Regions from separate parts of the Blautia sp. MSK.20.85 genome, predicted to be linked through region 2. Evidence: predicted binding sites of a transcription regulator. Region 2 holds the regulator's gene; each other region holds the start of a gene.

Region 1 (10,948 bases), on a different contig from region 2:
AAAACGCTCGATTCCTGCAAGGGAGGCAGTTGTTCCGCAGAGCTCGGATTCTTCTGTTTCCGGATTTACATAGATCTCACCCCGAGCAAAGGAATTCGGGAAAAGACCGGAAAGGAATTCATTCAGATAATCTCTGTGAGGACCCTCTGTGATAAAGCTGTCTTTCAGGAAATCATAGTCCAGGTTCCAGCGTACCGTGTTGCGGTTGCGGAGGTAATTCTGGAATATAGGTGCCTGTGGAAGACTGGCCGTCTTATCAATTCCGCGGCGGAGAAGAGTGGTATCTTTTGTGGCAACAGTGTGCCAGATATCGGACATCAGCTGAGTGCTGTTTACAATATGGAGTTCCGGCATATCGGAAGTTCCACCGAATGCAGCCGCTTCTGCTGGTGTGCGGTCTGTCTCACCAAGGAGAAGAACTCCAGGGCATACGATCTCGCAGACCATACGTGTCATGCGGAGAAGAGAGTGCAGTTTCCAGAGATTTTCGCTATCCATCACAGGAAGGACACCAAGACTGAATACAGAAGCGCCCTCATTTGCAAGCTCCAGGATCTGGAGAAGCATTGCATTGAAAAAGGCCGGAGTCTGAAGTACACATGGCGCGCCGGACTGTGGGTCGTCCACAGAAAGGCTTAACGGGATTTCAAGAGCCAGGCGGATACCTGCTTTCTGGCAGTTAACTGCAAGGTCGTGCAGATCTTCTGAGGTTCCGATCTCCGGGATAATGCGAAGAGAGCAGTTGGAAGTTGCCTGGAAAAGATCTGTCAGGTACAGAGTGTCTGCCTTGCATTCACTGATATAGTCCAGCTTACCAGACAGTCCGGCAAGGGTATCTGCGAAATCAGCAGGATTTACAGCCATTCCGGTAAACGTGGTCTTACGGAACCAGTCCGGATCAGCAGCACAGTTCTGGTCAGCTTCTTTCATGGAAAGAGAACGCTCGCAGTAGATCTCTTTCATTTTTTTTGTGAGGCTTGAGAATGTGCCGGCAACCTCTGGATGGTCACGGAACAGCTCGCAGTAGAGCCATTTCAGATCGTTGTAGTAGTGGTTCAGGCGTTTCTCGTAGAGTGCATCGTAGGCAGTGTCTTCCTTAGAAGTTTCGACTTTCAGAGGTTCGGTTTTGGAAGTAGTAACTTTCGCCGGTTCAGTTTTGAAAGTTTCGACTTTGATCGGTTCGGTCTTTGAAGTCTCAACTTTAATTGGCTCGGTTTTTGAAGTCTCAACTTTAATTGGCTCGGTTTTTGAAGTCTCAACTTTAATTGGCTCGGTTTTTGAAGTCTCAACTTTAATTGGCTCGGTTTTGGAGGTTTCGACCTTGACCGGTTCAGTTTTTGAAGTTTCGATTTTGACGGTTTCGGTTTTTGAAGTTTCAATCTTAACAGTTTCTGGCTTCTTTTTTAGCTGTTGTTCTTTTTTTGCCTGCATGGCAGCTTTCTTTTTCTGGAGTCTTTTTGTTGACATATAGAGTTCCTCCTTAAATAAATTGGTATTTTCGGTATAAAATGTAAACTCTCTGACTGGAGAGAGAAATAGATCTATAGTTTGTGAAAAACCGGCTGACGGTTTTTGAACACAGTATAATAGGAAAAGCCACAGTCACGGAGAACATCGGCTGCCCTGTCAAAAGCATAGGCAATTTTATCCGGGGTGTGGGCGTCTGCACCGATGGTAATGATTTCGCCGCCAAGTTCACGATAACGGCGGATTACATTCACACATGGATTTGGTTCTCCAAGACCGTAGTGATAACCTCCGGTATTCAGTTCAATTCCGATGTTTTTGCGGATCAGTGTACGCAGAATTTCATCCAGGATTTCCTTATAGCGGCCATAGGAGTACTGACGGTTCTGATTGGGGCCGTAACGCACTACATAATCAATGTGTCCGTAGACATCCATTTTATCAAATGCGGCGATATTTTCCAGAATGGATTCAAAATATTCCATATAGCAGGCGGATTCTTTCCGGCCTTCAAAATAAGAAGGATAATAGGGATCATATCCGTGCACCACATGGGAAGAACCAATAACAAAGTCAAAAGGGATTTCTTTCAGAAGTCCGGAAAAAGATTCGGAAAGATGAGGCTGAAGTCCCAGTTCGATTCCGAAATTTACAGAAATCTGGTCCCGGAAAGCATCAGCCAGTTCAAAAAGACGCTGGCGGTATGCCGGGATATCCAGTGAAAAGTCCAGATTTTCCGGTGTTTCCGGGTAATCCGGATCAAGATGCTCGGTAAAACAGATTCCAGTAAGACCTTTATCAACCGCAGTCTGGATCATATCTTCCATGGGTGTTTCGGAATCTGCGGAAAAAGAGGAATGCATATGACAGTCCCATAAAATTTTCTGGTCCATTTTGTACCTCCATATTCAAGTCTGACGAGTGTGCAACAGATGCTGTACCTGCTTTGAAATTTAGAGCTGGCAGGACAGAGATTTCTCTCACAGAATTATAACACATTTTTCATAAATTTTCTTAATATTTATTTTAATGTGCTTTTTTATAAATAGCTCTTGAATTTTTGTTTGGAATTAGGTACAATATGAGACAGGTTGATGTTTCTTTAACAAAGGAACGATTTAAATCACCATTCAATTCATAGGAGGAATTTATCATGGCAGTAAAAGTTGCAATTAATGGTTTTGGACGTATCGGTCGTCTTGCATTCCGTCAGATGTTTGGAGCAGAAGGATTTGAGATCGTAGCAATCAACGATCTTACATCTCCTAAGATGCTTGCTCACTTATTAAAATATGATTCTACACAGGGAAGATATGCTCTTGCTGATAAAGTAACAGCAGGCGAGGATTCCATCACAGTAGACGGAAAAGAGATCAAAATCTATGCTAAGGCTAACGCTGCAGAGCTTCCATGGGGAGAGATCGGTGTAGACGTAGTTCTTGAGTGCACAGGTTTCTACACATCCAAAGACAAAGCTCAGGCTCATATCGATGCAGGTGCTAAGCACGTAGTTATTTCCGCTCCGGCTGGAAACGACCTTAAGACAATCGTTTACAACGTAAACCATCAGGGTCTTACAAACGAGGACAAGATCATCTCCGCAGCTTCCTGTACAACAAACTGCCTTGCACCAATGGCTAAGGCTCTTAACGATCTTGCACCGATCAAATCCGGTATCATGTGCACAATCCACGCTTACACAGGCGATCAGATGACACTTGACGGACCGCAGAGAAAAGGCGATCTGAGAAGATCCCGTGCAGCTGCAGTTAACATCGTTCCGAACAGCACAGGTGCTGCTAAAGCTATCGGACTTGTTATCCCAGAGCTTAACGGCAAACTTATCGGTTCTGCACAGCGTGTACCTACCCCAACAGGTTCTACAACAATCCTTACAGCAGTAGTTGAAGGAAACGTTACTAAAGAGCAGATCAACGCAGCTATGAAAGCAGCTTCCAATGAGTCCTTCGGATACAACGAGGATGAGATCGTATCCAGCGATATCGTTGGTATGAGATTTGGTTCCCTCTTCGATGCTACTCAGACAATGGTACTTCCACTTGAGAATGGCACAACAGAGGTTCAGGTAGTTTCCTGGTATGACAACGAGAACTCCTACACAAGCCAGATGGTTCGTACAATCAAGCACTTCGGAAAACTTCTGAACGCTTAATTTTCTGCGAACGGGTGTAGAAGAATAGACTCAGAAAGGGTCCGGTCTGAAGAGGACCGGGCCCTTTTTTTCCAAAAGACCAAACAAAAAAATGTCTGAGGAATGACTGTTAACAGAGCGGACAACAATATCGCTCGCCCTTATTGATCTGCTTTTGCAGAAATAAAAGTTAAGGAGATATAGAGATGCTGAACAAAAAAAGTGTTGACGATATCAATGTAAAAGGACAGAGAGTACTTGTAAGATGTGATTTCAACGTTCCGCTTCAGGACGGAAAGATCACAGATGAGAACCGTCTTGTAGCTGCTCTTCCGACAATCAAGAAACTGATCGCAGACGGTGGAAAGGTTATCCTCTGCTCCCACCTTGGAAAACCGAAGGGAGAGCCGAAACCGGAGCTTTCTCTTGCACCGGTAGCTGTTCGCCTTTCCGAGCTTCTTGGACAGGAAGTAAAATTTGCAGCAGATCCTGAGGTAGTAGGACCGAACGCAAAGGCTGCTGTAGCAGCAATGAAAGACGGCGACGTAGTTCTTCTTGAGAACACACGTTATCGTGCAGAAGAGACAAAGAACGAGGATAAGTTCAGCGAAGAGCTTGCTTCCCTTTGCGACGTATTTGTAAACGATGCATTTGGAACAGCTCACAGAGCTCACTGCTCCAATGTAGGTGTTACCAAATATGTGAAGACAGCAGTTGTAGGATATCTGATGGAGAAAGAGATCGCATTCCTTGGAAACGCTGTAAACAATCCGGAGAGACCATTCGTTGCAATCCTTGGCGGAGCTAAGGTTTCCAGCAAGATTTCCGTTATCAACAACCTTCTTGACAAGGTAGATACACTGATCATCGGTGGTGGAATGTCTTACACATTCTCCAAAGCTATGGGTGGACATATCGGAAGATCCCTCTGCGAGGATGATTACCTTCAGTATGCACTTGACATGATGAAGAAAGCAGAGGAGAAAGGTGTGAAACTTCTTCTTCCTGTAGATAACAGAATCGGTGATGACTTCTCCAACGACTGCAATATCCAGGTTGTAAAACGCGGTGAGATTCCGGACGGATGGGAAGGAATGGATATCGGACCTGAGACAGAGAAGATCTTTGCAGACGCTGTTAAAGATGCCAAGACAGTTGTATGGAACGGACCGATGGGATGCTTCGAGATGCCGAACTTCGCACATGGTACAGAGGCAGTTGCAAAAGCTCTTGCTGATACAGACGCAACAACCATCATCGGTGGTGGTGATTCCGCAGCAGCTGTAAATATCCTTGGATATGGCGACAAGATGACACACATCTCCACAGGTGGCGGTGCTTCTCTTGAGTTCCTTGAGGGCAAAGAGCTTCCGGGCGTAGCAGCAGCTAACGATAAAGACTGATAAAAAATAAAGTGTTCCGCGAACACAAAAAGGAGATAAAAACAATGGCAAGAAAGAAAATTATTGCTGGAAACTGGAAAATGAACATGACACCAAGCGAGGCTGTAAAGCTTGTTGAGACTTTAAAACCGCTTGTTGTTAACGATGAAGTTGACGTAGTATTCTGCGTACCGGCTATCGACATCATCCCTGTTGTTGAGGCAGCTAAAGGTTCTAACATCCAGGTTGGTGCTGAGAACATGTACTTCGAGGAGAAAGGTGCTTACACAGGTGAGATCGCTCCGGCTATGCTCGTAGATGCAGGCGTTAAGTACGTTGTACTTGGACACTCCGAGAGAAGAGAGTACTTCGGTGAGACAAACGAGGACGTTAACAAAAAAATGCTCAAAGCTTTCGAGCATGGCATCACACCGATCATGTGCTGTGGTGAGACACTTACTCAGAGAGAGCAGGGCGTAACAATGGACTTCATCCGTCAGCAGGTTAAGGTTGGATTCCAGGGTGTTACAGCTGATCAGGCTAAGACAGCAGTTATCGCTTACGAGCCGATCTGGGCTATCGGAACAGGTAAGACAGCTACAACAGAGCAGGCTCAGGAAGTTTGCGCTGATATCCGTAAATGCATCGCTGAGATCTATGATGATGCTACAGCAGCAGAGATCCGTATCCAGTACGGCGGATCTGTAAACGCTGCAACAGCTCCTGACTTATTCGCTCAGGCTGACATCGATGGCGGTCTTGTAGGTGGCGCTTCCCTGAAACCAGATTTCGGAAAGATCGTAAACTACAAATAAATCGTATATTTTGTTCAAACTGAATAAATAAATTGTATGAAAGAACCCCTGAACACAGATAAATCTGGTAAAATTGCCGGATAAACTGTGGAAGGGGTTCTTTTTTGACAGAATAGCAGATATCACTTTCAGGAAAAGAATCGAGCTGGAAAGTAAAAAAGTGATAATAACATAAAAAACTCTTTCTGACATGGATGACACAGCCGACGAAAAGCTGCATTCCTTTACAGTCAGAGAGAGTTTTTATCATCTTTAGAGGAAGAAGTATAATTCTTCGTATCTGTTTTTTCATTCATTTCATCAGGCTCTGGAATATGCTCCACAATATCTTCAATCTCACAGTGGAGAATGGAACATAGCCTGTCTATTGTGTAAATTTCAACATTTTTATTTTTTCGCAGTCTGTCCAGAAGTGAACGGGTGATCTGATAATGTTCATAAAGATCATACTGAGTAATTCCGCGTTCCTTCATCGTGACCCAAAATCTGTCATATTTTATCATATGTATATCCTGTCCGATTCGTCCTTGAATTAATCTTATTATGAGGGTAAAATTGGGATTACAACAGTGTCCTTATACCGACACTATGGAAAGGAGAAACGATGAGGAAGTTTTTTAAGATCTTTTTTTCGGTGGTAGTTATACTTTATTTTTCAGCTACAATGTTTTATTGTTTTGTAGCCGGAACACCGGAAGCGGGAAAAGGAGCAGCAATCTATATAATGTCAGCAGCAGGTCTGTCAATTCTTTTTCCAGCGTTTACCTGTGGATGCATTCACTACATTATTTACCTCAGAAAAAAACTGGATGAAAAGAGCAAATGATTTGGATTTATGTTATGATAATAGTAAGGAGATTATTGGGGATACAGCATAGCTGTTACGTATTATAATAGAAAGAAAGCCTGCAACTGTGCGGAAGACGCTTATAGGATCATTTGGGGAGGATTTTAATGGGAAATATTCTGGATTATCTGGACTGGAGAGGGGATCTTACTTTTGAACAGACACCCTTTAATCAAGTAGACAATCTGATACTGGCATGTTTTTCTTATCTGGATCTGGATGAAATAGCTGATGTAAAAAACGGGAATACTCTTTCTGTGGAAGAACTTTTTGAGATATTTTCCGGAAAAGAAAAGGATGGAGAGGTGAAAGCAGAAAGTGCTTTTCTGCAAAATACACCAATTCTTCTTGAAAAAATGGCCAGCTCAGAAAGATTTCGAAAATGCAGGGCAGGAGGATATGTTAATGAGATCCTTTTCCGGAAAGCGCAGCAGTTTTCGGCAGTTACAGTGGAACTTCCTGACGGAACTGCATATATTTCTTTTCGTGGAACGGACGATACCATTGTAGGATGGAAAGAAGATTTTAACCTGAGCAACGGAATTGTGCCCTCTCATAGAAAAGCACTGGAATATCTGGAATTTAATGGGACTTACATGCAGTCCATGATTCGACTCGGAGGGCATTCCAAGGGAGGAAATCTGGCTATGTACACGGCAATGCAGTGTGATGACGCACTTCAGGAAAAAATCCTTTCCGTTTATGACAACGACGGCCCGGGTTTCCCGGAAGCGTTTTTCAGTTCAGAGAAAGTAGAAAAGGTTTTGCCAAAAGTCACTCGTATCATTCCTGAGGCATCGGTGATCGGTATGTTGCTCAACCACCAGAAAGATCCTCTGATTGTAGCGAGTACCCAGAAGGGAATCCTGCAGCATGATGCTTTTACCTGGGAGGTGATGGGACCATCCTTTATAGAGAAAGAAAGTCTGACGAGAAGAGCGGCGGCATCAGATCGGAGTCTCCATAAATGGATCGACCATATGGATGAAAGACAGAGGGAGCATCTGATCGGGGAACTTTTTTCCGTGCTGGAAGCAACCGGAGCAGAGACGATTTCACAGATTCAGGACGGCGGCCTGAAAAGTCTGGCGGCCATGGTACGTCAGCTGGATAAACTGGAACCCCGGTCCAAGATCATGGTTCAGGAACTGATCGCCGGAATTTTCGGCAGCTGGCTGGAACTCCTTCCGCTGCCGGAGCTTGACAAAAAGCGTTTTCTGCCATAACATAGGAGTTAACTCTGATAAAAATTGGAAAAAACGGAAAGGGGACATCAGAAAATGAGCGAAAAAGTCGTAAATGCGGCCCTTCTTGGTCTTGGAACAGTAGGAACCGGAGTCTATAAAGTTATCAAAAATCAGGAGCAGGAAATGACAGCCAAGCTTGGACGTCAGGTAAAGATCACGAAGATCCTGGTGCGTAACCTTGAGAAAGCATCTAAGAAGGTGGAAGATCCATCTGTTCTTACAACAGACTGGGCAGATATAGAAGGAGATTCTTCCATAGATATTGTGATCGAGCTGATCGGAGGAATTGAGCCGGCACGTACTTATATTCTTGCAGCACTGAAAGCCGGAAAGAACGTGGTGACTGCAAACAAGGATCTGATCGCAGTCCACGGAAAAGAGATTCTGGAAACCGCCAAGGCTGCACAGAAAGATTTCCTGTTTGAGGCTGCTGTTGCCGGAGGAATTCCGATCATCAGCCCGCTGAAGAACAGCCTCGAGGCCAACCATGTAACGGAAGTGATGGGAATCGTAAACGGAACTACGAACTTTATCCTCACCAAGATGTCCCAGGAGGGAATGGAATTTTCAGATGCCCTTGCTCTTGCCACAGAGCTTGGATATGCAGAGGCAGATCCTACTGCAGATATAGAAGGAATTGACGCAGGAAGAAAGGTAGCGATCCTTGCCTCCGTTGCTTTTAATTCCAGAGTTACTCTTGACAATGTTCATATCGAGGGAATCACCAAGATCACAGCGAAAGATATCCGCTACGCCAAGGAAATGGGCTGTGAGATCAAACTTCTGGGTGTTGCCCGCTGCCAGGAGGACGGTGTTGAGGCTTATGTATGCCCGATGCTGATCCCGGCAGAGCATCCGCTTGCATCTGTCAATGATTCCTACAATGCGGTATTTGTACATGGAGATGCTGTAGGTGATACCATGTTCTACGGACGTGGAGCAGGAGAACTTCCAACAGCAAGTGCAGTTGTCGGTGATATATTTGAGGTAGTCCGTAACATGAAAGCAGACTGCTGTGGACGTGTGGGCTGCACCTGCTATAAGACACTTCCCGTAAAAGCCATGGCAGATACCCACAACCGTTATTTCCTCCGTCTGCAGGTTGAGGACCGCTGTGGTGTGCTTGCGGAGATCCTGGAGCATTTTGCAAAATATCAGGCAAGTGTTGCACAGATCATGCAGAAAGAGAGCAAGAGACCGGATACAGCAGAGGTTGTTGTGATCACCAAGCTGGTAAGTGAGGGCGCTTTCTTTAAGGTTAAGGAAGAACTGGAGAACAGTGCATCTGTAAGAAAGATCTCTTCCATGATCCGTGTATATGAGAAATAAAAAAAGCGTTGCAAAATTCCTGGATTTTGGTACTATATAAAATGGAAAACAAAAGAATCCCGGATGGCGCAGGAAGTTTCCATATCGTCGGAAATCTGTGCCGGATGGAACTTCGATCAAAGATAAGAAGGGGAAAATTATGAGTAAAAAACCAACAGTTTTAATGATCCTTGATGGATACGGACTCAATGACAGACATGACGGAAATGCTGTATATGAGGCGAAGACACCGGTTATGGACGGACTTATGAAAGATTATCCGTTTGTAAAAGGCAATGCCAGCGGTCTTGCTGTAGGTCTTCCGGATGGACAGATGGGTAACTCAGAGGTTGGCCATATGAACATGGGCGCAGGCCGTATCGTATACCAGGAGCTTACAAGAATCACAAAAGAGATCCAGGACGGAGATTTCTTCAAGAACGAGGCACTTCTCGCTGCTATGAAGAACGCAAAAGAGAACGATTCTGCAATCCATTTCATGGGACTTCTTTCTGACGGTGGTGTACACAGCCACAATACCCATCTCTATGGACTTCTTGAGATGGCCAAGAGAGAAGGACTTAAGAAAGTTTACGTACACTGCTTCCTGGACGGACGTGACACACCGCCTGCATCCGGTAAAGAGTTTGTAGAGCAGCTGGAAGCCAAGATGAAAGAGATCGGCGTTGGTGAGATCGGTGTGATTTCCGGACGTTACTATGCAATGGACCGTGATAACCGCTGGGATCGTGTAGAGCTTGCATACAAAGCTCTTACACAGGGCGAAGGAGTAAAGGGAACAGATGCTGCGGCAGCAGTTCAGGCTTCCTATGATGATGGCAAGACCGATGAGTTCGTACTTCCGACAGTGATCGAGAAAGACGGCAAACCGGTTGCAACCATTTCTGATAAGGATTCCGTTGTATTCTTCAACTTCCGTCCGGACCGTGCAAGAGAGATCACAAGAGCTTTCTGCGATGATGATTTCAAAGGCTTTGAGAGAGTGAAGAGACTGGATACTACATTCGTATGCTTCACAGAGTATGATGATACGATCCAGAACAAACTGGTAGCATTCCACAAAGTTCTTCTTCACAATACATTCGGTGAATATCTTGCAGCTCACAATATGACACAGGCACGTATCGCTGAGACAGAGAAGTACGCACACGTTACTTTCTTCTTCAACGGTGGCGTTGAGGAGCCGAACAAGGGAGAGGACAGAATCCTTGTAAAATCCCCGAAGGTTCCGACCTATGACATGCAGCCGGAGATGAGCGCACCGGAAGTTTGCGAGAAACTTGTTGAGGCAATCAAATCTGATAAATATGATGTGATCATCATCAACTTCGCAAACCCGGATATGGTTGGCCACACAGGTGTCGAGGCAGCTGCGATCAAGGCTGTTGAGACTGTTGATGAGTGTGTAGGAAAGGCTGTAGAGGCAATCAAAGAGGTTGACGGACAGCTCTTTATCTGCGCTGACCACGGTAATGCAGAACAGCTTATAAATTATGAGACCGGTGAGCCATGGACTGCTCATACAACCAATCCGGTTCCGTTTATCCTGGTAAATGCAGATCCGAAATACACACTTCGTGAGAACGGATGCCTTGCAGACATCGTTCCGACACTGATCCAGCTTATGGGCATGGAGCAGCCGAAGGAAATGACAGGAGAGTCTCTTCTTGTTGAGAAATAAATAAGATATATGGAATCCCTGCAGATTT
Region 2 (10,948 bases):
TGGAAATGCATATTATTTTGGAAAATTATATGAAAAACCTACGATTGGTGATCCGATCCGTCCGGTGGAGCCGGAAGATATCAGGAGAGCCAACCGTCTGATGTATGCGGCATCTGTGCTGGGCGTGATCGTTTTTGCGGCGATCAGTGCAGGAATCCGTTTGATGTTTCTTTAACAGACTGTGAAAAAGCAGAGAAGACAATTACAGAACAGACAGGAGAATGACCAATGACAAAACACATACATGGGGGAGACGTATATAAATATAAAGACTGCCTGGATTTTTCAGCAAACTTAAATCCGCTTGGGACACCGGAACGTGTGAAACAGGCCATTATCCGCAGTCTGGATCATATTGCACAGTATCCTCAGGTGGGGTGCAGCCTTCTCCGGGAAAAAATCGCAGAGTATGAAGGTGTAAAAGAAGAAGAAATTGTCTGCGGAAACGGGGCGGCAGAGGTGATCTTTACGCTCTGCCGTGCGGTAAATCCCAAAAGGGCACTGATCCCTGCGCCTACATTTGCAGAGTACGGACAGGCACTGGCAAGTATGGGGTGTGAGCTGGAATATTATATGCTCACAGAAAATGACGGATTTGTACTGGGTGATTCGTATCTGGATATCCTCCATAAAGGTCTGGATATAGCTTTTTTATGCAATCCCAACAATCCTACCGGCATGCTGATCCCACACAGGCTTCTGAAAAAAATCCTGGAAAAATGCAGAAAGCTTGAGATCCTTCTGGTTGTGGATGAGTGTTTTCTTGATTTTGTAAAAGAGCCGCAGGAGTATTCTCTGAAACGTTCACTTTCCGGATTTAACAATCTTTTTATCCTGAAAGCATTTACAAAACGGTATGCTATGGCCGGTGTACGTCTTGGATATGGCCTCTGTTCCAACAGAAAACTTCTGGAAAAAATGGAACTGTGCGTTCAGCCATGGAACGTTTCCACCATGGCACAGGCAGCAGGAATCCAGGCACTTGAAGAGACGGAGTATGTGGAAAAGGGACGGCAGCTTGTTTTTCAGGAAGCACAGTGGCTGAAAGAGGAGATGACCCGTATCGGATATCAGGTATTTCCGTCAGAGGCCAATTATATTTTCTTTAAAGGCCCGGAAGAATTGTTTGATTTCTGTTTGCGGAAGAGAATACTGATCCGTGACTGCAGCAATTATCCTGGTCTGAAAAAAGGTTATTACCGGGTTGCGGTGAAGCGTCATGAGGAGAATATAAGACTGATCGAAGTACTTGAGGGAGGTATATTATGGCAAAAGCAATAATGGTACAGGGAACCATGTCCAATGCAGGAAAAAGCCTGCTTGCTGCAGGGCTTTGCAGGATCTTTAAACAGGATGGTTATCGCGTGGCTCCTTTTAAATCACAGAATATGGCGCTGAATTCATTTATCACAGAGGATGGTCTGGAGATGGGAAGGGCTCAGGTCATGCAGGCGGAAGCAGCCGGGATCAAACCTTCGGTTCTTATGAACCCCATCCTTTTGAAGCCTACCAATGATGTTGGTTCCCAGGTGATCGTAAACGGGGAAGTTCTGGGGACCATGAGTGCCAGAGATTATTTTAAATATAAGAAAACACTGGTTCCGGATGTTATGAAAGCCTACAATGCCCTTGCCGAAGAAAATGACATTATTGTGATCGAGGGTGCAGGAAGCCCGGCAGAGATCAATCTTAAAGATGAAGATATCGTAAATATGGGAATGGCAAAAATGGCCAAGGCACCGGTCCTCCTTGTTGGTGATATTGACAGGGGAGGCGTTTTTGCACAGCTGATCGGTACAGTGGAACTTCTGGAAGAAGACGAAAAGGCGATGGTTAAGGGACTGATCATCAACAAGTTCCGTGGAGATAAGACCATTCTGGACCCGGGTGTGGAAATGCTGGAAGAGAGAAGCAGGATCCCGGTGGTCGGTGTGGCTCCTTATCTGGATATCCAGGTAGAAGATGAAGACAGCCTGACGGAGCGTTTTGACCGGAAGCAGGAAGCCGGAGTTATTGATATTGCGGTGATCCGTACACCAAGGATCTCCAATTTTACAGATTTTAATCCTTTTGAAAGTATTCCGGGAGTTTCCCTGCGTTATGTGAAGCACCCGAGAGATCTCCATTCGCCGGATATGATCATTCTTCCGGGAACGAAGAATACCATGGGTGATCTGATCTGGATGCGGGAGAGCGGAATGGAGGCGGCAGTCTTAAAGGAAGCTTCCAGAGGCAAGCTGATCTTTGGCGTCTGCGGCGGTTATCAGATGCTTGGGGAGACATTAAGTGATCCTCATGGTGTTGAAAACGGAGGTTCCATGAAGGGAATGGGCCTGCTCCCAATGGAGACGGTATTTGCCGAAAAGAAGACAAGGACAAGAGTACAGGGACATTTTGGAGAGCTTTCCGGAGTGTTCGCACCGCTTTCCGGTACAGAGGTTGAGGGTTATGAGATCCATATGGGAGAGAGTATCCTGAAAGAAAATGCCGGAACTGTCACCAGGATCACAGACAGTGTCAGCGGCGAAAAGAAAGAAGAAGGTGCTTTTTCCGGAAATGTCTGTGGAACGTATATCCATGGCATTTTTGATAAGGAAGCATCAGCAGAAGCCATGATCCGTGTTATCGGTGAAAAAAAAGGAATTGATGTGGAGAATATGACAGGGGTGGATTTTGCGGCATTTAAAGAGCAGCAGTATGATATCCTGGCAGCTGAGCTTCGGAAGCATCTGGATATGAAAAAAATATATGAGATACTGGAAAACGGGATTACGGAGGATGAACAGAAATGAAAGTTGAGCTTGAAAATGTAAAACCCATGGAGATCGAAAAAAGAAGTTTTGAGATCATTACAGAAGAACTTGGGGATACACCGCTGATCCCGGGAACAGAACTGATCGTAAAACGCTGTATCCACACGAGTGCGGATTTTGACTATGCAGAAAATCTCTGCTTTTCGGATGGTGCCGTGGAAAAAGCAATGGAAGCGATCAGAAATGGTGCGTGCATTGTCACAGATACCCAGATGGCAAAAGCGGGTATTAATAAGCGGGCGCTTGCACGTTACGGTGGAGAAGCGTACTGTTTTATGTCAGATGAGGATGTGGCTGCTCTTGCGAAAAAAAACGGGACTACAAGAGCCACTGCCTGTATGGATAAAGCAGCAGAAATGGATGAGAAGCTGATCTTTGCCATTGGAAATGCGCCTACTGCACTGGTCCGCCTTTATGAGCTGATCGAGGAAGGAAAAATTTCTCCGGAGCTTATTATTGGTGTTCCGGTCGGATTTGTGAATGTAGTGCAGTCGAAGGAACTGATCATGCACGCAGATGTGCCTTATATTGTTGCAAAAGGACGCAAAGGCGGAAGTAATATAGCCGCATGTATTGTAAATGCACTGCTTTATATGATCGATAATCGAAGAGATTAAAGAATAAAGAAAGAGCCTTCGTGGTCTGTTTTTTCAGAAACAGCAGCGAAGGCCCTTTTTTTATGAAAGGATGTCCGAAGAAGCAGAAAAGCTGCAGCAGTTGTCTGAAATATTTTTCAACAGCTGACATGCAGGCAGAAAATCTTTTACGGGAATGGAAGAACAGGAAAGAACCAGGGTAATGTCACTGGAAGTTTCTTTCAGGATTTCCAGACGCATACCCTCTGCACGAGCTGCCTCTTTCAGTGTTTTACCGTTGACAGTGCAGGGAATTGTAAGAGCCAGACTGGTTCCGGCGGCCCCTGTTTTGATCTGGCAGTCTGTTCCGAAGACTTCCCGTACCGCACAGGAAAGAGATTTCAGCTTCTGGGCGTACAGACGGCGAAGCTTTCTTGTCTGGGAAACCAGATGTCCGTCACGGATAAACTGACACAGAGCAATCTGTTCTGCCTTGGAAGCGGTTTGATTATAAAAGGAAGCTTTGGGGGCATACAGTTCCCGGAGGGATGAAGGCAGTACCATAAAGCTTACACGGATCGAAGGCAGCAGAAGTCTGGAAAAGGAACCAATATAAACAACATTTTCCCCGCCTGCAAGTCCAAAGAGAGAAGGAGTAGGTTTCTGCAGGTAAACAAATTCGTTTTCAAAATCATCTTCAATGATAAGGTGGTTGTTTGCTTCCGCATGATGGATCAGTTCCAGACGCCGTTTCACCGGCATGATCTCTCCCCACTTGGTCATGTGGGCAGGGGAAACATAGATCACATCGCAGTTTTTGTCCCGGTAATGGACATCAAATCCGTAATCTTCAAAAATCGTACTGCCCTGGATAAATGACGGGGTAGGGAATGAAACGGTTTTTCTCTCCCGGATCAGAGGGCAGAGGATCTGGAGAAGGCTCTGAAGTCCGGCACCTACCACGATATCGTCAGGAGAACAGATCACATTTCGCCGTTCCCGGATATAATCTGAAAGAACCTCCCGGAGATCTTTTTCCCCCTGGGGTTCTCCGTAGGAAAGCATACGGTTATCCTGACGGAGAGCACTTTTGATATAGCGCTGCCACAGATCAAAACGGAAACTCTCCCGGTCAACACCGGAAGAAGCAAAATCATAAAGGCAGGGAACCATGTTTTCGGAATGCTTTTCCAGGATGACAGGATGCTGTTTGGTGGCAATGTCTGTGACATAATAACCACTCTGTGCCCTGGCAATGATATAACCGTCTGCCGCAAGCTGAAGATATGCATTTTCTATAGTGGTACGGCTTAATTTCAGTTCCTGGGCGCATTTACGGAGTGATGGCATTTTGCTGCCCGGAAGAAGACGTTCTTCCATGATCAGTTTCCGGTAATAATGATAAACCTCCAGGTAGAGATGTTCTTTTTTGTGTTCTGTGGATATATTTAACATAGGTATGATAATTTCCTTCCAAAAATGATTGCGTAAACCTGACAATTCATTCTATAATAATACAGAAAAAAACTCAAGACTGGAGAAGTGAGATGAAGAAAATAGCAGTGATCAATGATCTTTCCGGGCTGGGAAAGTGCTCGCTGACAGCGGCAATTCCCGTGATCTCGGTGATGGGAGTGCAGGCATGTCCGTTTCCCACCGCTGTTTTAAGTAATCAGACAGGCTATGAAACCTATTTCTGTGAAGATTTTACAGAACATATGGCTCCATATATGGAAGAATGGAAAAAACGAGGATTTGTTCCGGACGGAATTTACACGGGATTTCTCTCGGATGAGAAACAGGCCGATAAGATCCTGAAATTTATTGATACATTTGCAGGAGAGGATACGCTGATCCTGACAGATCCGGTAATGGGAGATGACGGAGCAGTTTATCCCATCTATACAGAAGAACTTTGCAGCAGATTTCGGGAACTGGCCAGACGTTCCTATGTGATCACCCCAAATCTGACAGAAGCATTGCTCCTTCTTTATGGGAAAAATAAAATGGAAGAAATCTGGAAGGAATTTCAGAGTTTTTCCGGTGAGGAACGGCTGGCACAGATCAGGGAAACCGGATACAGACTTGCAAAGAGATTTTCTCTTCCTGCGGTCGTGATCACCGGAGTGGATCACCGGGAAGAGGACGAGCCACTGAAAATGGGAAATCTTGTTCTGGAAAAAGAAAAGTGCTCCTGGGTATTCGCCGGGAAAACAGGTGGCAGTTATTCCGGTACCGGAGATCTTTTTGCCTCTGTACTCAGTGCGGGGCTGGTGAAGGGATATCCTATGGAAAACTGTGTAAACATGGCAGTGGATTTTATCTCTGCTTCTATCCGGGACGCAGTGGAAGAGGGAACAGACCGTAATGATGGTGTATGTTTCGAACAGCAGCTTGGCAGACTGATCCGTTAGATCAGAAATGGCTTATGGTGAAGGAGGAAATAGAATGATTTCTGCAGAAGAACAGAAAAAAGTGGCAGATCTTGTAAAACAGACAAAAGATCTTATCCTGAAAGAGATGGATGAGGAAGAAGTGATGATAAAAGGTGCTGCCAATTATGTGACAAATGTAGATCTGGCTGTACAGAACTTTCTGAAAGAAGAACTTGGAAAGGTTTTTCCGGAAATTTCCCTGATCGCGGAAGAGAAAGAGAATCTGGGGCTTTCAAAGGAGGAAACCTACTGGATCCTTGATCCTATTGACGGAACCACCAATCTGATCCGTGATTTTCATATGAGTGCTGTGGCACTGGGACTTTATGAAAAAGGCGAGATCGTTTTTGGAATTGTTTACAATCCTTTTACTGATGAAATGTTCCAGGCGGCAAAAGGGGAAGGTGCTTATCTTAATGGCAGAAAGATCCAGGTATCGGATACTCCGGATTTTGGTGATGCGGTTATTTCCTATGGTTCCACTCCTTATAAAAAAGAGGAAGCCAGAAATCTGTTTCCCATTTTTTACAGCATTTTTATGAAATGCGGGGATTTCCGACGTACCGGTTCTGCAGAACTTGACATGTGTTATGTTGCCTGCGGAAGAGAGCATGGATATATTGAACGTGACCTGAAACCCTGGGATTATTCCGCGGGAACAGTTATCCTCCGTGAAGCCGGCGGTGTAGTAAAGAATTGGAAAGGTGAAGAACCATCTTATCTTAAAAATGAAGACATTCTTGCCTGTGTGCCTCAGTTTGAAGAGAATCTTCTGAAGGAACTGTTATAAACGGACAGATGTAGCGCCGGATCAACCGGCAAAAAGAGCTGACCATCAGGCCAGCTCTTCCCATTTTTCATAAAGTTCTTCCAGTTCTTCGGCGATAGCTGCTTTTTCACGGCTCAGTTTGGTACATTCCGCAACGTTAGTACAGACATCCGGGAGAACCATGGTTTCATCAATTTCGCTGTCTCTTGTTTCCAGTTCTTCAATGCGGGCTTCTACTTTTTTCAGTTCGGCTTCCCGCTTTCTTTTTTTGGCCTGTTCTTCTTTCATCTGCTGCCAGGAAAGCTTGTTTTCGGAAACGGCCTTTTCTTCTGATGGCGCTTCCAAAGAGTCACTTCCCGGAGCGTAAGCACTGGTCAGCTCTTCTTTTTTCTCCAGATAATAGTCATAATCACCGATGTAATTTACTACGGCCTGGTTGGTAAGCTCCATGATCCGGGTTGCGGTCTGGTTGATAAAGTAACGGTCGTGAGAGACATAAAGGACGGTACCGGTGTAGCTTACCAGCGCTTCCTCGAGGATTTCCTTGGAAGCAATGTCCAGATGGTTGGTAGGCTCATCCAGGATCAGGAAATTGGCTTCGGAAAGCATCAGCTTGGCAAGAGAAACACGACCTCTTTCTCCACCGGAAAGTGCGGAGATTTCTTTAAATACATCATCCCCGGTAAAGAGGAATGCTGCAAGCATATTTCGGATCTCTGTTTCGGTAAGAGTTGGATACGTGTCGGAAATTTCCTGAAAAATAGTTTTATCCATATGAAGAACATGATGTTCCTGGTCATAATATCCGATCTGAACTTTGGAACCCAGGGAAAACTTGCCGGCATCTGCCTCGATAAGTCCGTTGATGATCTTCAGCATCGTTGTTTTTCCGGTTCCGTTATTGCCGATAAGAGCTACACGTTCCCCTCTCTTGATATCAAAAGAAATATCAGAAAACAGGGTCTGCCCCGGGAAGGATTTGGAAAGTTCCTCCACATGGAGTACATCATTTCCGCTTAATACACGCGGTTCCAGGGAAATACGCATACGGTCCTGGATTTCCAGAGGTTTTTCGATACGCTGTACACGGTCCAGCATCTTCTCGCGGCTTTCTGCACGCTTGATGGATTTTTCGCGGTTAAAAGATTTCAGTTTGGCAATGACTGCTTCCTGATGTTTGATATCTCTCTGCTGGTTTAAGTACGCCTTGTACTGGGCATCGCGCAGCTGCGCCTTCTTAAGGGCATAGGCGGAGTAGTTGCCGCTGTAGACACGTGTCTGTCCGGCTTCGATCTCCACAACTTTGGTGACGACTTTATCCAGAAAATAACGGTCATGGGAAACGATGAAAACAGCTCCCGGATAATTCAGAAGATAAGTTTCCAGCCAGGAGATGCTTTCCATATCCAGGTGGTTGGTAGGCTCATCCAGAAGAAGGATATCCGGCTTGGAGAGAAGCATCTTTCCAAGTGCCACACGGGTTTTCTGGCCTCCGGAAAGTTTCTCGATCTGTTTGTCGTAATCTTCTTCCGTGAAACCAAGACCCTTCAGGACACCGGTGAGCTCACTTTTGTAAGCATAGCCGTTTTCCAGTTCAAACTGATGGGTGAGGCGGGTATATGTCTCCATCAGGCGGTTCAGGTCATCGCCTTTTACGGTATTCATTTCCTGCTCCATATTACGGATACGGCGTTCCATATCGATAATATGCTGTTTGGTGGTAAGAAGCTCTTCGTAGATGGTATGGTGTCCGTGGATATCCTGGTACTGGGCAAGATAGCCGATATTTTTGTCCCGGGCAAGTACTACCGTGCCGGAATCCGCGGAAATCTCCTGCATGATGATACGAAGAAGAGTAGTCTTTCCAACACCGTTACATCCGATAAGAGCTGCCTTTTCCCGGTCTTCAATATGAAAAGATGCATCATTTAAAATTACTTTTTCGCCAAAAGCTTTGCATATATTCTGACATGATAAAATCATAAAAACTGTCCTCCTGTATAAAGAATTATCCCTGAATAGTAAATAAACAGGGAAAATCCTCCACTTATTATAACGGAAACCGCCAGGAATTCAAAGAAAAAATCAATTTTTTAAAAAAATATGAAGAAATTTGTACATAACTTACAAGTTTGATTGACAGGAAAATGTCAATTCGGTATAATTAACCTAGTGTAAAGTAAGGAGGGAAACTATCGTGGAGACAAAACAAATCTCGAAAGCGGTGATTAAGCGTCTGCCACGCTATTACCGCTACTTAGGAGAGCTGATGGAAGACAATGTAGAGCGTATTTCTTCCAATGAATTAAGTAAGAAGATGCATACCACAGCTTCTCAGATCCGTCAGGATCTTAATAATTTCGGCGGTTTCGGGCAGCAGGGGTATGGCTATAATGTACATTATCTTTATACAGAGATCGGTAAGATCCTGGGACTGGATATCGCCCACCCGATGATCATCCTGGGTGCCGGTAATCTTGGACAGGCACTTGCCAATTATGTGGATTTTGAGAAAAGGGGATTTAAGCTGGTAGGAATCTTTGACGTAAATCCTGTGCTGGAAGGCATTGCGGTTCGCGGACTTGAGATCCAGATGCTCAGCGAACTTCCATTCTTCCTGAGAGAAAATAACGTAGAGATCGCAATTCTCACTCTTCCGAAGAATAAGGCCAAGGAAATGGCAGATATTCTGGTGGAGAACGGAATCAAGGCAATCTGGAATTTTGCACATCTTGATCTTGAGACACCGGATGATGTGATCGTAGAGAACGTGCATCTTTCTGAGAGCCTGATGACACTGTCTTATAATCTGAGCAAATACAGGCAGGAACATGTAGAGAAATAAATTTTAGCGGGCTGCCGGAAACGGCAGCTTTCTCTGTTAAAGAGGGGAGGCAAAGTGCAGCATGAAAAAAATTGTTACCTGCGAAGAAATGAAGAAGCTGGATAATGCTACGATCCACAAGATCGGGGTTGCTTCTGAAGTTCTGATGGAGCGGGCAGCGTTGAAAGTAGTTGAGGAAACAGAGAAATATCTTGGGAAGAGCGAGAAGATCCTGGTGGTATGCGGGAGTGGAAATAACGGAGGAGATGGTATTGCCATTGCCAGATTATTTCATCTGAAAGGTGTTCGGGCTGAATTTTATATGGCCGGAAACAAAGAAAAAATGACCAGGGAAACGTTGCTTCAGTATAAGATCGCTACAGGTTATCAGGTTCCGGAAGTGAATAACCCGGCCTGGGATGAATATACTACTATAGTAGATGCCGTGTTTGGCGTAGGCCTGGCGCGTCCGATCGAGGGACATTATGCTGAGATCATCCACGAGATGAACAGTGCCCGGGCGAAAAAAATTGCTGTTGACATCCCATCAGGAGTGAACGGAGATACTGGCCTGGAAATGGGAATTGCCTTCAGTGCCGATCTTACCGTTACTTTTGGTTACCGGAAAAGAGGTCTTTGTTTTTATCCGGGAAGGCTGTATGCGGGAAAGATCGTTATAGCTGACATTGGGATCTATGAGCAGGAAGCTGTAAAAGCATCGGCGAGATGTCTGGAGAAAGAAGATCTGAAACTGTTTCCGGAACGTGATCCCGGTGGGAACAAGGGGACTTTTGGAAAGATACTTTTTGTTACCGGAAGTGCAGGAATGTGTGGTGCTGCTTATTTGAGTGCCAGCGCGGCACTTCGGACCGGAGCGGGAATGGTAAAGATCCAGACTGTGGAAGAGAACAGGATTCCTTTGCAGATCCTTCTTCCGGAAGCAATGGTATGCAGCAGGTTTGACGAAGAATCCAACGAACAGCTTCTTTCCTGGTGTGACGTGATCGTCATCGGTCCAGGGCTTGGAACATCGGTGGCAAGCCGTGAGAGAGCACAGTGGTTTCTTACGGCAGCTGCCAGAGAGAAGAAACCGCTGATCCTGGATGCGGATGGACTGAATCTTCTGGCTATGCATCCGCAGTGGAAGGAATTTTTGGGCGGGAATGTAGTCCTGACTCCTCATATTGGAGAGATGAGCCGGCTCTGCGGCAGATCCATTGGAGAAATTCAGGAAACAATCGCACAGACAGCTGTGGATTATGCAAAGGAAACAGGAACGGTATGTGTTCAGAAAGATGCATGTACGGTTGTTACAGACGGCAAAGATGATATTTATCTGAATCTTTCCGGTAATTCCGGAATGGCAACTGCAGGAAGCGGGGATGTACTTGCCGGACTTCTTGCCGGGATCTTATGTATGTATCTGAAAACGGAGGAACAACCCTCCATGGTTTTAAAGGCCGCGTTAGGTGTTTATCTTCACGGACTTTGCGGTGATCTTGCAGCTGCAGAAAAAGGAAAACGCAGTATGC
Region 3 (10,948 bases), on a different contig from region 2:
CAATTCCGATGGTGGAATGCTGGCTGATCACTTTTTCCGTTCCGATGCGGGCCGCATCATGAAATGGGATTGCTTTTTCCTGCCAGGGCGTTTTGACCATCCGTTCCCTGCCTTCTTCCACATTTCCGGACGCATCTTTTACCAGAAATCCCACACAGTCGATAAGCTTTACCCGGATTTTCTGGTTTTCCCCTATGGATACTTCCACCGCTTCTTTTGGAATAAATTTGGGTTCTACAGTCGTGATCATTTTCCCGGCACCGCTTAAGGGCAGTTCATCCTGAAGTTCTGCTTTTTTTCCTTCACTGATCGCAGGCAGTGCCACCAGCTCCATAAATCTCCGGATAAATGTGGATTTTCCTGTACGGACCGGGCCCACAACCCCTATGTAGATATCCCCGCCCGTCCGCGCCTGGATATCACGGTAAACCTGAAAGTTTTCCATATAAAAAAGCCTCCCTGCATATACTGTCCTGTAAGTTCCGGGAACTATCGTCAAGCGGATATTCGCAATCCGCTTCGCTACTTGCTCATAACCAAATAACTGCTCCGCAGTTGATTTGGTTAAAAGACCAGTTCCCGCATACCACAGTATATGCCCGGGAGGCTTCTTATATGCTGCTGTTCACCGGGAACAGCAGCTCTTTATATTTCTTACATCAGTCTTTGATATAGAACTCATTGTGAAGCAGATGATGCTCTTTGCCTTTGAGGAGTCCCTCATAAAGCTCCAGAACCAGCGGGTTCTCATCAGATTTCTTGATGATCATGGTGTTGTCCGCATTGTAAAGGCCTCTTGCTCTTGCTGCCTTGGTCCTGTCACCGGATCTGGTCGGCTGACCGCCACCCATAATACATCCACGGCGGCATGCCATAACCTCGATCAGGTGATAGTTTGCTTCGCCGTTCTTTACACGTTCCATAACGGTTCTTGCATTTGCAAGGCCGCTGGCTACGCATACATTGATATCCATGCCCTTATACGGAACGGTAAATTCCTTGATTCCCTCTTCACCACGGACACCGCACTCTGCGATCTCATGCATGGCTTCCTTGCTGTGATCCGGACTCAGTCTTCGAAGAACGGCCTCGGTAACACCACCGGTAACACCAAAGATAACACCACCGCCGGAACCAAATCCAAATGGCATATCACATGCTTCCGGATCCAGTGTTGCAAAATCAAGACCAAAGTTGTCGATCATGCGGAGAAGCTCTGTGGTTGTGATAACGATATCGGTATCCTGCTCGCCTTCTGTAAAGCTATTTGGCCGGATCGCCTCTGCCTTCTTGGCTGTACATGGCATAATGGAAACCATAACTGTTTTCTTGCCTGCTGCATGCTCCGGATCACGGAAGTATTCCTTGATAACTGCAGACATCATTCCCTGTGGGGAACGGCAGGTGGAGATATTTGGAACGTATTCCTTATACTGATCGGTGATAAATTTCACCCATGCCGGACAGCAGGAAGTCAGGAGTGGAAGGTTCTCGCCTTTTTCCACTCTGTTTAAGAACTCCTTGGTCTCTTCCATAATGGTAAGGTCAGCACTGAAGGTTGTATCATAGACTTCATCAAAGCCCATCTTATGAAGAGCATTTACGATCTTGCCCATTACACTTCTGCCTTTGGCAAGGCCATAATGATCACCAACTGCAACACGGACTGCCGGCGCGATCTGTGCAACCACACGGGTATCCTTATCAGCCAGAGCATCCCATACCTCGTCCATATGTGTACGGATGGAAATAGCTCCTGTCGGGCAGTAAACACGACACTGTCCACAGTTTACACACTGTGTTTCTGTGATCTTCTTGTTAAATGCAGGCATGACCATAGCCTCAGTTCCACGGAACGCAAAACCAAGAGCTCCGATTCCCTGAAGTTCCTCACAGGCACGTACACAGTTACCGCAGAGGATACATTTATTCGGATCACGGATAATGGACGGTGAGCTTTCATCGATCTCATGCTGCTCTCTCGTATTTTCAAAACGGATGTTACGTACACCAAGGCGGTGTGCCAGCTCCTGAAGAATACATTCACCGCTCTTTACACAGGTTGTACAGTCACGGCAATGTGCTGCAAGCAGAAGCTCTACGATCAGTTTACGATATTTCTTGATACGGCCGGAGTTGGTATAGATCACCATTCCATCTCTCGGCTGCTCGGAACAGGATGCAAAAGTCCTGCCTCTGTCATCCTCAACTGTGCAGAGACGACAGGCTCCAAATGTGGAAAGCTCTGAATGGTAGCACAGTGTGGGGATATTGATACCGGCATTCCTGATGACTGTCAGGACATTTTTTTCGTCGGTAAATTCTACTTTTCTTCCGTCAATTGTCATTGTACCCATAAGATATCCTCCCTTCTATGCTTCCACATAAACCGCATCAAAGTTACAGTTATCCTTACAGGAACCGCATTTGATACATACGTCGTTGTTGATTACATGTGGATGCTTGATCTTTCCTGAAATCGCACCTGCCGGACAGTTCTTCGCACACTTGCCACAGCCGATACAGAACTCAGGATTGATATGGAATTGACGGAGCGCCGTGCAGACCTTCGCGCGGCATTTCTTATCTACGATATGCTCTACATATTCGTCACGGAAACGCTTCAGAGTACTGATGACCGGAAGCGGCGCACTCTTACCAAGACCGCACAGAGCCATACTCTGAACCATGTTTGCAAGTTCTTCCAGCTCATCCAGATCGGAAAGCTCACCTTTACCTGCAACGATCTTCTCCAGGATCTCAAGCATACGTTTGGTACCCTCACGGCAAGGAACACATTTACCGCAGCTCTCACGCTGTGTAAAGCTCATGAAGAAACGTGCAACCTCTACCATACAGGTATTCTCATCCATAACAACAAGTCCGCCGGAGCCCATGATGGCATCCAGTTTTTTAACAGAATCAAAATCAAGAGGATGATCGATCTGATCATCGATCAGACATCCGCCGGAAGGACCGCCGATCTGTACACCCTTAAATGCAGCACCACTCTTAAGGCCACCACCGATATCATAAATGATATGACGGAGGCTTGTTCCCATTGGAACCTCGATAAGACCGGTGTTCTCAATGGAACCGGTAAGTGAGAAGGTCTTGGTTCCAGGGCTTCCCTCTGTACCGATGGTGTGGAACCAGTCAGCACCCTGAAGGATGATCTTCGGTACGTTGGCATAAGTCTCTACGTTATTAAGAACCGTAGGTTTGCCCCACAGACCCTGCTCAACAGTTCTCGGAGGTTTTACTCGAGGCATGCCTCTGTTACCCTCGATGGATGCAGTCAGGGCAGAACCTTCACCACATACGAACGCTCCGGCACCACGGTTGATATGTAAGTGAAAATTAATACCGGAACCAAGGATATTATCACCAAGAAGGCCATAAGACTCTGCCTGCTCAATGGCCATTCGAAGTCTCTGTACAGAAAGAGGATACTCGGCACGTACATAAATGTAACCGTCTTCTGCGCCTACTGCATAAGCGGCGATCACCATACCCTCGATCATCTTGTAAGGATCACCTTCCATTACGGAACCATCCATGAAAGCTCCCGGGTCACCCTCATCACCATTACATACTACATAGCGTACTTTCTCCGGCTGGCGTGCTACCTGTGACCATTTCTTGCCAGCAGGGAAACCTGCACCACCACGGCCACGGAGACCGGATTTTGTGATCTCATCAATAACGCCCTGCGGGGTCATCTCAAAGAAAGCCTTCGCCATAGCGGAAAATCCACCTACGGAAATATATTCATCAATAGACTCTGCATCGATCTTACCACAGTTCTCAAGAACGATCCTTGTCTGCTGGTTCAGGAACGGAATATCGCTTGGATGTGGACAGGCCTCATCATTATGACGATAGAACAGACGGTCAACCGGCAGTCCGCAGATCACGGTTTTCTCTACGATCTCGCGGCAGTCATCTACCTGAACATGAACATACTGATAATCATATGGCTCAATTCTCATAAGAGGTCCAAGTTCACATAATCCCTGGCATCCGGTCTTAACGATACCTACATGAGGAACATCCTTCTGCATCTCAACCGCAACACCCTCGATACCTTCACAGAGTCTTGACATTTCTTCGTAAATCTTCTGAGCACCGGAAGCGATACATCCGGTACCGGAACAGACGAGAACACGGCAGGTATAGCCATCAAGATTCTTCTTAACCTCAGCCTGTTTGTTTTTCAGATCTTCCATACTGGTTATACTCATACGCTCTCACCTCTCAATTCATTTAAAAGCTCAACAGCCTTCTCAGGAGTCATTTTCGGGTGAACTTCATCATTTACAGTCAGTGTCGGTGCCAGTCCACATGCACCCAGACAGGAAACAGTCTCAACTGTAAAAAGCATATCATCCGTTGTATGTTTCTTATGGGTCAGTCCAAGCTCTTTCAGCATGGCTTCCTTAACAGGCATGGACTTACGTACATGACAGGCAGTACCATCACATACCTTAATAATGTACTTGCCTTTCGGTTCAAAGGAAAAGTTCTCATAGAAAGTGGCTACGCTGTACGCCTTCGCTTCTTTTACACCAATCTGTTCCGCAACATAAGTAAGAAGCTCTCCCGGGAGATAACGATACTCAGCCTGGATATCCTGCATGATCGGAATCAGTGATGCAGCTTTCCGACCGTAGTGCTCGATGATCTCATCCGTTTTCTTGTAATACGTCTGGTCTAACATTCGGTTCCCTCCTTGTTTCTCATAGATTTTCCACTTGATCAGCCTGCTCCCATTACAGGTTGATACTCTAACACTTTGTCAGTGCCGCGCGTTTATGCAAACCATTATTTTGCACTATTTTTGTGCTTTTAATTATAACTTATATCGTCATTTTCCACAAGTGCTTTTTTCGGTTTTTTCAGAATATATTGAAAAGTTTACAATGGCTTACTGGTTTTGTGTCTATTTTCTCCAAAAAATGTTCAATTTTTAACAGTTATGATAATAAAGGAACAAATTTACTTTATGTTCCCGGTAAAAAACATTTCCTGTTATTGATTTTATTTCTCATTTACTTTAATATGAAAGAAAAGTGCGTGGAAAACATTTTATTAATCTTATTTTGAAAAGGAGAAACTCTATGCGAAATCTCGACACACCAGTTAAACAGATCCGAAGAAAGATTTTTACAGAAATTGCGAAGATCGGATTTGAATCCACGGACGAATCCCTGATCCACGATATTGAATCCATTCCCTACAACATCGTAGAAGAACGTGCGAAATACCGTGAAAGTATCTACCGCGAAAGAGCTGTTGCAAGCGAACGTGTCCGCCTGGCCATGGGCCTTTCTCTCCGTCCGGAGAACCGTTCCGTCCATCTGACCGACGGAGTAAAAGCCAGCAACATTGACGAGAAATATTACGAACCACCTCTTATGCAGGTAATCCCATCTGCATGTTCCGCATGCGAATCCAACAAATACGAAGTCAGCAACATGTGCCGCGGCTGCGTCGCACATCCCTGTATGCTCACCTGCCCCAAAGGCGCCATCTCCATGGTAGACGGCAAATCCTTTATCGACCAGGATAAATGCATCCACTGCGGAAGATGCAAATCCGTCTGTCCCTACGACGCCATCGCCCACAAAGAACGCCCCTGCGAACGCGCCTGCGGCGTAAAAGCCATCGAAAGCGACGAACAGGGACGCGCATCCATCAATCAGGACAAATGCGTATCCTGTGGCATGTGCATGGTCAGCTGCCCATTCGGAGCCATCTCCGACAAATCCCAGATTTTCCAGCTGTCCCACGCCCTTCGCGAAGGAACCGAGATCATTGCAGAAATCGCTCCCGCCTACATCAACCAGTTCGGCGAAGACGTCACCCCGGGCAAATTCCGCTCCGCCCTTAAACAGCTGGGCTTCTCAAACATTTATGAGGTAGCACTGGGCGCAGACATCGGCTGCATCTCTGAGGCACACCACTACGCAAAAGAAGTAGCCACTGGCAATCTTCCGTTCCTCCTCACCTCCTGCTGCCCGTCCTGGTCCGTCATGGCAAAGAAATACTTCCCGGCCATGATCGACAACATCTCCCAGGAGCTGACCCCGATGGTAGCAACCGCCCGCATTGTAAAAAAAGAACACCCTAACGCCAAAGTAGTCTTCATCGGACCATGCGCCTCCAAAAAACTGGAAGCTATGCGCCATTCCGTGAGAAGTGACGTAGACTTCGTAATCACCTTCGAAGAACTCTGGGGTCTCTTTGATGCCAAAAATATCACCCCATCCACCTGCGAAGAACTCCCGGAAGAAACCCAGGCCGCAACCGCAGCAGGAAGAGGATACGCCATCGCAGGCGGCGTAGCCGGAGCCATCGAAAACTGCCTGAAAGAATACTACCCCGATGTACCCGTACACATCGAACACGCAGAAAGCCTTGCCGAATGCAAAAAAGTCCTCACCCTCGCCAAAGCCGGCAAAATCAAAAACTGCATGATCGAAGGCATGGCCTGCCCAGGAGGCTGCATCGGCGGCGCCGGAACCAACGCCGGCTTCGCCAAAACCTCCAAAGCCCTCAAAAAATACGTAGACACCTCAGAACCCAAGCTTCCCTCACAGGAACTTGAAAACCTGGAACTGAACTAATATATCGAAATATTTTTCCAGATAATTCCCAGAAATATTTTATACGAAACCAAAAACGGAGATGCAACCTTAATTAAACCTCAAGGTTACATCTCCATTTTTATCAACCAGGACAGGGCAAAGCCCGCCTCCGTCCCTCATCCACATCCTACCGTATAGCCAGACAGCCTACCACGGCCAACACACAGGCCCGGAAGGGAGTGAGGTTCTGTCTGCGGACGACTCTGCAGGAGGTGTGCTGGATCTTAGGCGGCGGGACTTCTGCGTTATTTTTCAAAAGTCAGCTGTCTGAGCGGCAAAAGCCGCGAGTTCTGGCTTTTGGAAAATGGTTTTAGCAGAATCCCGGCGCCTTAGAACCAGCCACCGACGAAGCCCGGCCGCGGACAGAACCTCACTCCCTTCCGGGCCGTCCCGTTCACCGCCACCACTACCTCTCCACCGTCTCCGTGCTCTCCGGCCAGGCATACTCCTCACCTTTCAGACCCGCCAGAAGGCTCCGAAGCTTATATCCATAACTCCTCCCGGCAGCCCAGCCACCTCCATAAGGATTCTCCTGAATCCCCAGCCATTCCACATAAGGAGCACTCTCCCGGGCAACATATTGAAAGCGGTTATCCACACAGGCCTGGTTCAGATCCTCTGATGAGGCATAAGCCTTCAGATGCTGCACCTGCGCCCGGATCCCGGTCCTTACATCCGGAAAAGAATTTCCGGCAACGCCTCCACCTGTAGTTCCAAGCCCGGAAAAATTAAACTGCCCCGCGCTGGCATCCCCGCCAAACTGGAGCCATCCGGTCTCAAGCATGGCCTGCTCATAAACAACTTCCCCACGGACACCCTCTGCATCCGCTTCCTCTATCACAATCGTGCAAAACGTATCAATATCCGGTGCACCACCCTCTGTCAGGACATCCGAAGGATACTCCACATTCTGCGCCTCATACTGCGCCACCATATCCTCCACATCCACTGTGGTACACCCCATGATCGTATAATATCCATAAGTATTATCTGTGGAATCATCCACAAAACTATCTGTATCACTCTCTCCGGATGACTGCGGCTTCGAAATCTGCCCTTCCATGGAATGATCCACATCCTCTGCCAAAACACCTGCAGGCGTTCCGAACACCAGAACGCCTGCAAGCACCATCATCCGTAAACAAAAACAATTTCGGAATCTGTACATATATAAATAATCAATCCTTTATTACTGCTATTACTGCGCTTTTCTCATTGCAGCTTCAACTACATGACCTACAAGAACAGAAGTTGTAACACTTCCAACTCCGCCAGGAACCGGTGTAATCGCATCAACGATCGGCTCAACTGCCGCATAATCAACATCACCGCAAAGTTTACCCTCAGCGTTTACATTGATACCAACATCGATGATTGTCTGTCCCTCTCTGACATAGTCAGCCCCAACAACACCAGCACGGCCAGCTGCAACGATAACAATATCAGCCTCTTTTGCAACGGATGGCATATCAACGGTTCTTGTGTGGCAGATGGTAACTGTCGCATTTTTCTTAACAAGCATCATTGCAGCTGGTTTACCAACTACAAGGCTTCTTCCGATCACAACAGCTTTTTTGCCTGTGCAGTCGATTCCGTAATGATCCAGGATCTCCATGCATGCCTGTGGTGTACATGGCGGGAATCCGATCTTTTTGCCTGTGAATACACCGGACATGGAAAGATCTGTCATACAGTCAACGTCTTTTTCTGCTGCAAGAGCATTCTCGATCACTGCCTGATCCAGATGTTTCGGAAGCGGACGGAACAGAAGAACGCCGTGGATCTTGTCATCTTTGTTTACTTTATCGATAGTTGCAAGAAGCTCATCCTGGGAAACGTCCTCCGGAAGAAGAATCTTCTCACATGCAACCCCAAGAGTCTCGCAACGTTTGGTTGCTCCTCTCTCATAGGAAATATCGCTTGGATTCTCACCAACACGGATAATGCAAAGTGTAGGATTTACACCTTTTGCCTGAAGCTCTGCAACGTTAGCTTTGATCTTCTCGTTAAGAGCTGCTGTTACTTCTTTACCTAATAACTGCTTTGCCATTTGTCTGGTTCCTCCTATTTCAGTCTTCCGAGAACACTGTCAAATGTCTCGTCTGCGATCTTTGTATATTTCTCAAGCATAGCGTCTGCTTTTTTGTTTAATTCCTCTGCATACGCACGATCTGCCATAGACTTTGTATTGATGTATACATTCAGGCTTGCTCCCTTAAGAGCAGCTTTGCAGAATGCAGCACCTACGCCAGCATCACTGATCGCAAGCTTGGAACCTTTTGCACCGAACTCAACGATAAGTTCAATGGCCTCACAGCATTTCTCCATGATCTCCATCGGAACAGAGCAGGCTTCTTTCAGAGCAGCCTCCATAACGCGGGCTTTCTCTGCTTTTTCTTCCTCTGTCTCTCTTGGCATTCCGTAAGCTTTGGAAAGAGGCTCAAATACTTCTGCGTCTCTCTCGATCAGATGAAGGAAATCTTTCTGAAGCTGATCACATTTCTTTTTCAGCTCCCACATCTCGTCCTCAACATCTGCATATTTTTTCTTGCCAACAGTAAGGCTTCCAACCATGTTTCCAAGAGCTGTACCAACCGCACCTACAAGAGCAGAAGCGCCGCCGCCGCCAGGAACCGGTGCCTTGGAGCTTAATACCTCAACAAATTCAGTACATGTACTGGTAGAAAATCCCATAGGACTCTCCTCCTTATATTCTTATTTTAGCACTCTTTAGAGCCCATTGGGGGCTTTTATAAAAAGCCCCCTCCGGTAGTTTTTGATCTTATGTTCCGATTAGAAGAGGCCTGTGATCTTACCTGTCTCATCTACATCGATCTTGGTTGCTGCCGGAACTTTCGGGAGACCTGGCATAGTCATGATCTCACCTGTCAGGGCAACGATAAATCCTGCACCTGCGGAAATCTTCAGGTTACGTACTGTTACCTCAAAGTCTGTCGGTGCGCCAAGTTTTGTCTGATCATCTGTCAGACTGTACTGTGTCTTAGCTACACAGATCGGGCAGTTGCCAAATCCAAGAGCTTCCAGCTGTTTTGCCTGTTTCTGAGCATTTGCTGTAAGAACAACTTTCTTACCACCGTAAACTTTCTGTACGATGTTATTCAGTTTATCCTCGATAGATCCCTCAAGCTCATAAGCATATGTGAAGTCATTCGGCTCCTCAACAAGACGGATCACTTCCTCAGCAAGCTTCATGCCGCCTTCGCCGCCTTTTGCCCATACCTCGGAAAGTGCAACGTTAACGCCAAGCTCTTTACATTTTGCCTCAACCAGGTCAAGCTCTGCCTTGGTATCGGTCGGGAATGCATTGATAGCAACTACACATGGAAGTTTGTATACATTCTTGATATTGCTTACATGTTTCAGAAGATTTGGAAGACCTTTCTCAAGAGCCTCAAGGTTCTCGTTGTTCAGATCTGCCTTCGGAACACCACCGTTGTATTTCAGTGCACGAACAGTAGCTACGATAACAACTGCGCTTGGATGAAGGCCTGCCATACGGCACTTGATGTCAAGGAATTTCTCAGCACCAAGGTCTGCACCGAATCCAGCCTCTGTGATAGCATAATCTGCAAGTTTCATAGCCATCTTGGTAGCTGTTACGGAGTTACATCCATGAGCGATGTTTGCGAATGGTCCGCCGTGAACGATTGCCGGAACATGCTCCAGTGTCTGTACAAGGTTTGGTTTCAGGGCATCTTTCAGAAGTGCTGTCATAGCACCCTCTGCATGAAGATCACCAGCTGTTACCGGTTTCTGCTCGGAAACTTTACCATAGGTATATCCGATGATAATTCTGGAAAGTCTCTCTTTCAGGTCTTTGATGTCACTTGCGAGGCAAAGAACTGCCATGATCTCTGATGCAACTGTGATGTCGTATCCGTCTTCACGAGGCATACCGTTTGTTCTTCCGCCAAGACCATCTACTACATTACGAAGCTGACGGTCATTCATGTCCACGCAACGTCTCCATGTGATCTTTCTCGGGTCGATGTTCAGCTCATTGCCCTGGAAGATATGGTTGTCGATCATTGCTGCAAGAAGGTTGTTTGCCGCACCGATCGCATGGAAGTCACCGGTAAAGTGAAGGTTGATATCCTCCATCGGAACTACCTGTGCATAACCGCCGCCTGCTGCACCACCTTTCACACCGAATACTGGTCCGAGGGATGGCTCACGAAGAGCTACCATTACTTTTTTGCCCATTTTCTGCATTGCATCTGCAAGACCAACGGTTGTTGTTGTTTTTCCCTCTCCTGCTGGTGTCGGGTTGATAGCTG

What was found. The regulator Rex, encoded in region 2, represses fermentation and respiration genes when NADH is low (regulators of the CRP and FNR family bind a similar motif). The targets are predictions, from matches to a motif close to ATTGTTAANTANTTAACAAT.
Region 1: gap (type I glyceraldehyde-3-phosphate dehydrogenase) is a predicted target of Rex. The motif match lies at 2,558-2,577, and genes of this name have one in related genera.
Region 3: G5B12_RS07700 (4Fe-4S dicluster domain-containing protein) is a predicted target of Rex. The motif match lies at 4,958-4,977, and genes of this name have one in related genera.

The regions. Positions count from the first base shown of each region.
Region 1 covers NZ_JAAIUN010000008.1:105,861-116,808, reverse strand. The annotation lists gene G5B12_RS06730 (hypothetical protein) at 1-1,467, opposite strand, end outside; gene G5B12_RS06725 (histidinol-phosphatase HisJ family protein) at 1,542-2,360, opposite strand; gene gap (type I glyceraldehyde-3-phosphate dehydrogenase) at 2,621-3,640, shown strand; gene G5B12_RS06715 (phosphoglycerate kinase) at 3,826-5,022, shown strand; gene tpiA (triose-phosphate isomerase) at 5,067-5,816, shown strand; gene G5B12_RS06705 (helix-turn-helix domain-containing protein) at 6,047-6,319, opposite strand; gene G5B12_RS06700 (Mbeg1-like protein) at 6,771-7,889, shown strand; gene G5B12_RS06695 (homoserine dehydrogenase) at 7,944-9,239, shown strand; gene gpmI (2,3-bisphosphoglycerate-independent phosphoglycerate mutase) at 9,379-10,920, shown strand.
Region 2 covers NZ_JAAIUN010000003.1:14,743-25,690, forward strand. The annotation lists gene cbiB (adenosylcobinamide-phosphate synthase CbiB) at 1-175, shown strand, start outside; gene cobD (threonine-phosphate decarboxylase CobD) at 229-1,281, shown strand; gene G5B12_RS02305 (cobyric acid synthase) at 1,266-2,792, shown strand; gene G5B12_RS02310 (precorrin-8X methylmutase) at 2,789-3,430, shown strand; gene pdxR (MocR-like pyridoxine biosynthesis transcription factor PdxR) at 3,491-4,843, opposite strand; gene G5B12_RS02320 (pyridoxamine kinase) at 4,936-5,802, shown strand; gene G5B12_RS02325 (inositol monophosphatase family protein) at 5,837-6,613, shown strand; gene G5B12_RS02330 (ABC-F family ATP-binding cassette domain-containing protein) at 6,659-8,575, opposite strand; gene G5B12_RS02335 (redox-sensing transcriptional repressor Rex) at 8,790-9,437, shown strand; gene G5B12_RS02340 (bifunctional ADP-dependent NAD(P)H-hydrate dehydratase/NAD(P)H-hydrate epimerase) at 9,499-10,948, shown strand, end outside.
Region 3 covers NZ_JAAIUN010000010.1:30,022-40,969, reverse strand. The annotation lists gene spoIVA (stage IV sporulation protein A) at 1-445, opposite strand, end outside; gene G5B12_RS07715 ([FeFe] hydrogenase, group A) at 660-2,357, opposite strand; gene G5B12_RS07710 (NADH-quinone oxidoreductase subunit NuoF) at 2,373-4,244, opposite strand; gene G5B12_RS07705 (complex I 24 kDa subunit family protein) at 4,241-4,720, opposite strand; gene G5B12_RS07700 (4Fe-4S dicluster domain-containing protein) at 5,121-6,629, shown strand; gene G5B12_RS07695 (glucosaminidase domain-containing protein) at 7,057-7,818, opposite strand; gene G5B12_RS07690 (bifunctional 5,10-methylenetetrahydrofolate dehydrogenase/5,10-methenyltetrahydrofolate cyclohydrolase) at 7,849-8,700, opposite strand; gene G5B12_RS07685 (cyclodeaminase/cyclohydrolase family protein) at 8,715-9,344, opposite strand; gene G5B12_RS07680 (formate--tetrahydrofolate ligase) at 9,444-10,948, opposite strand, start outside.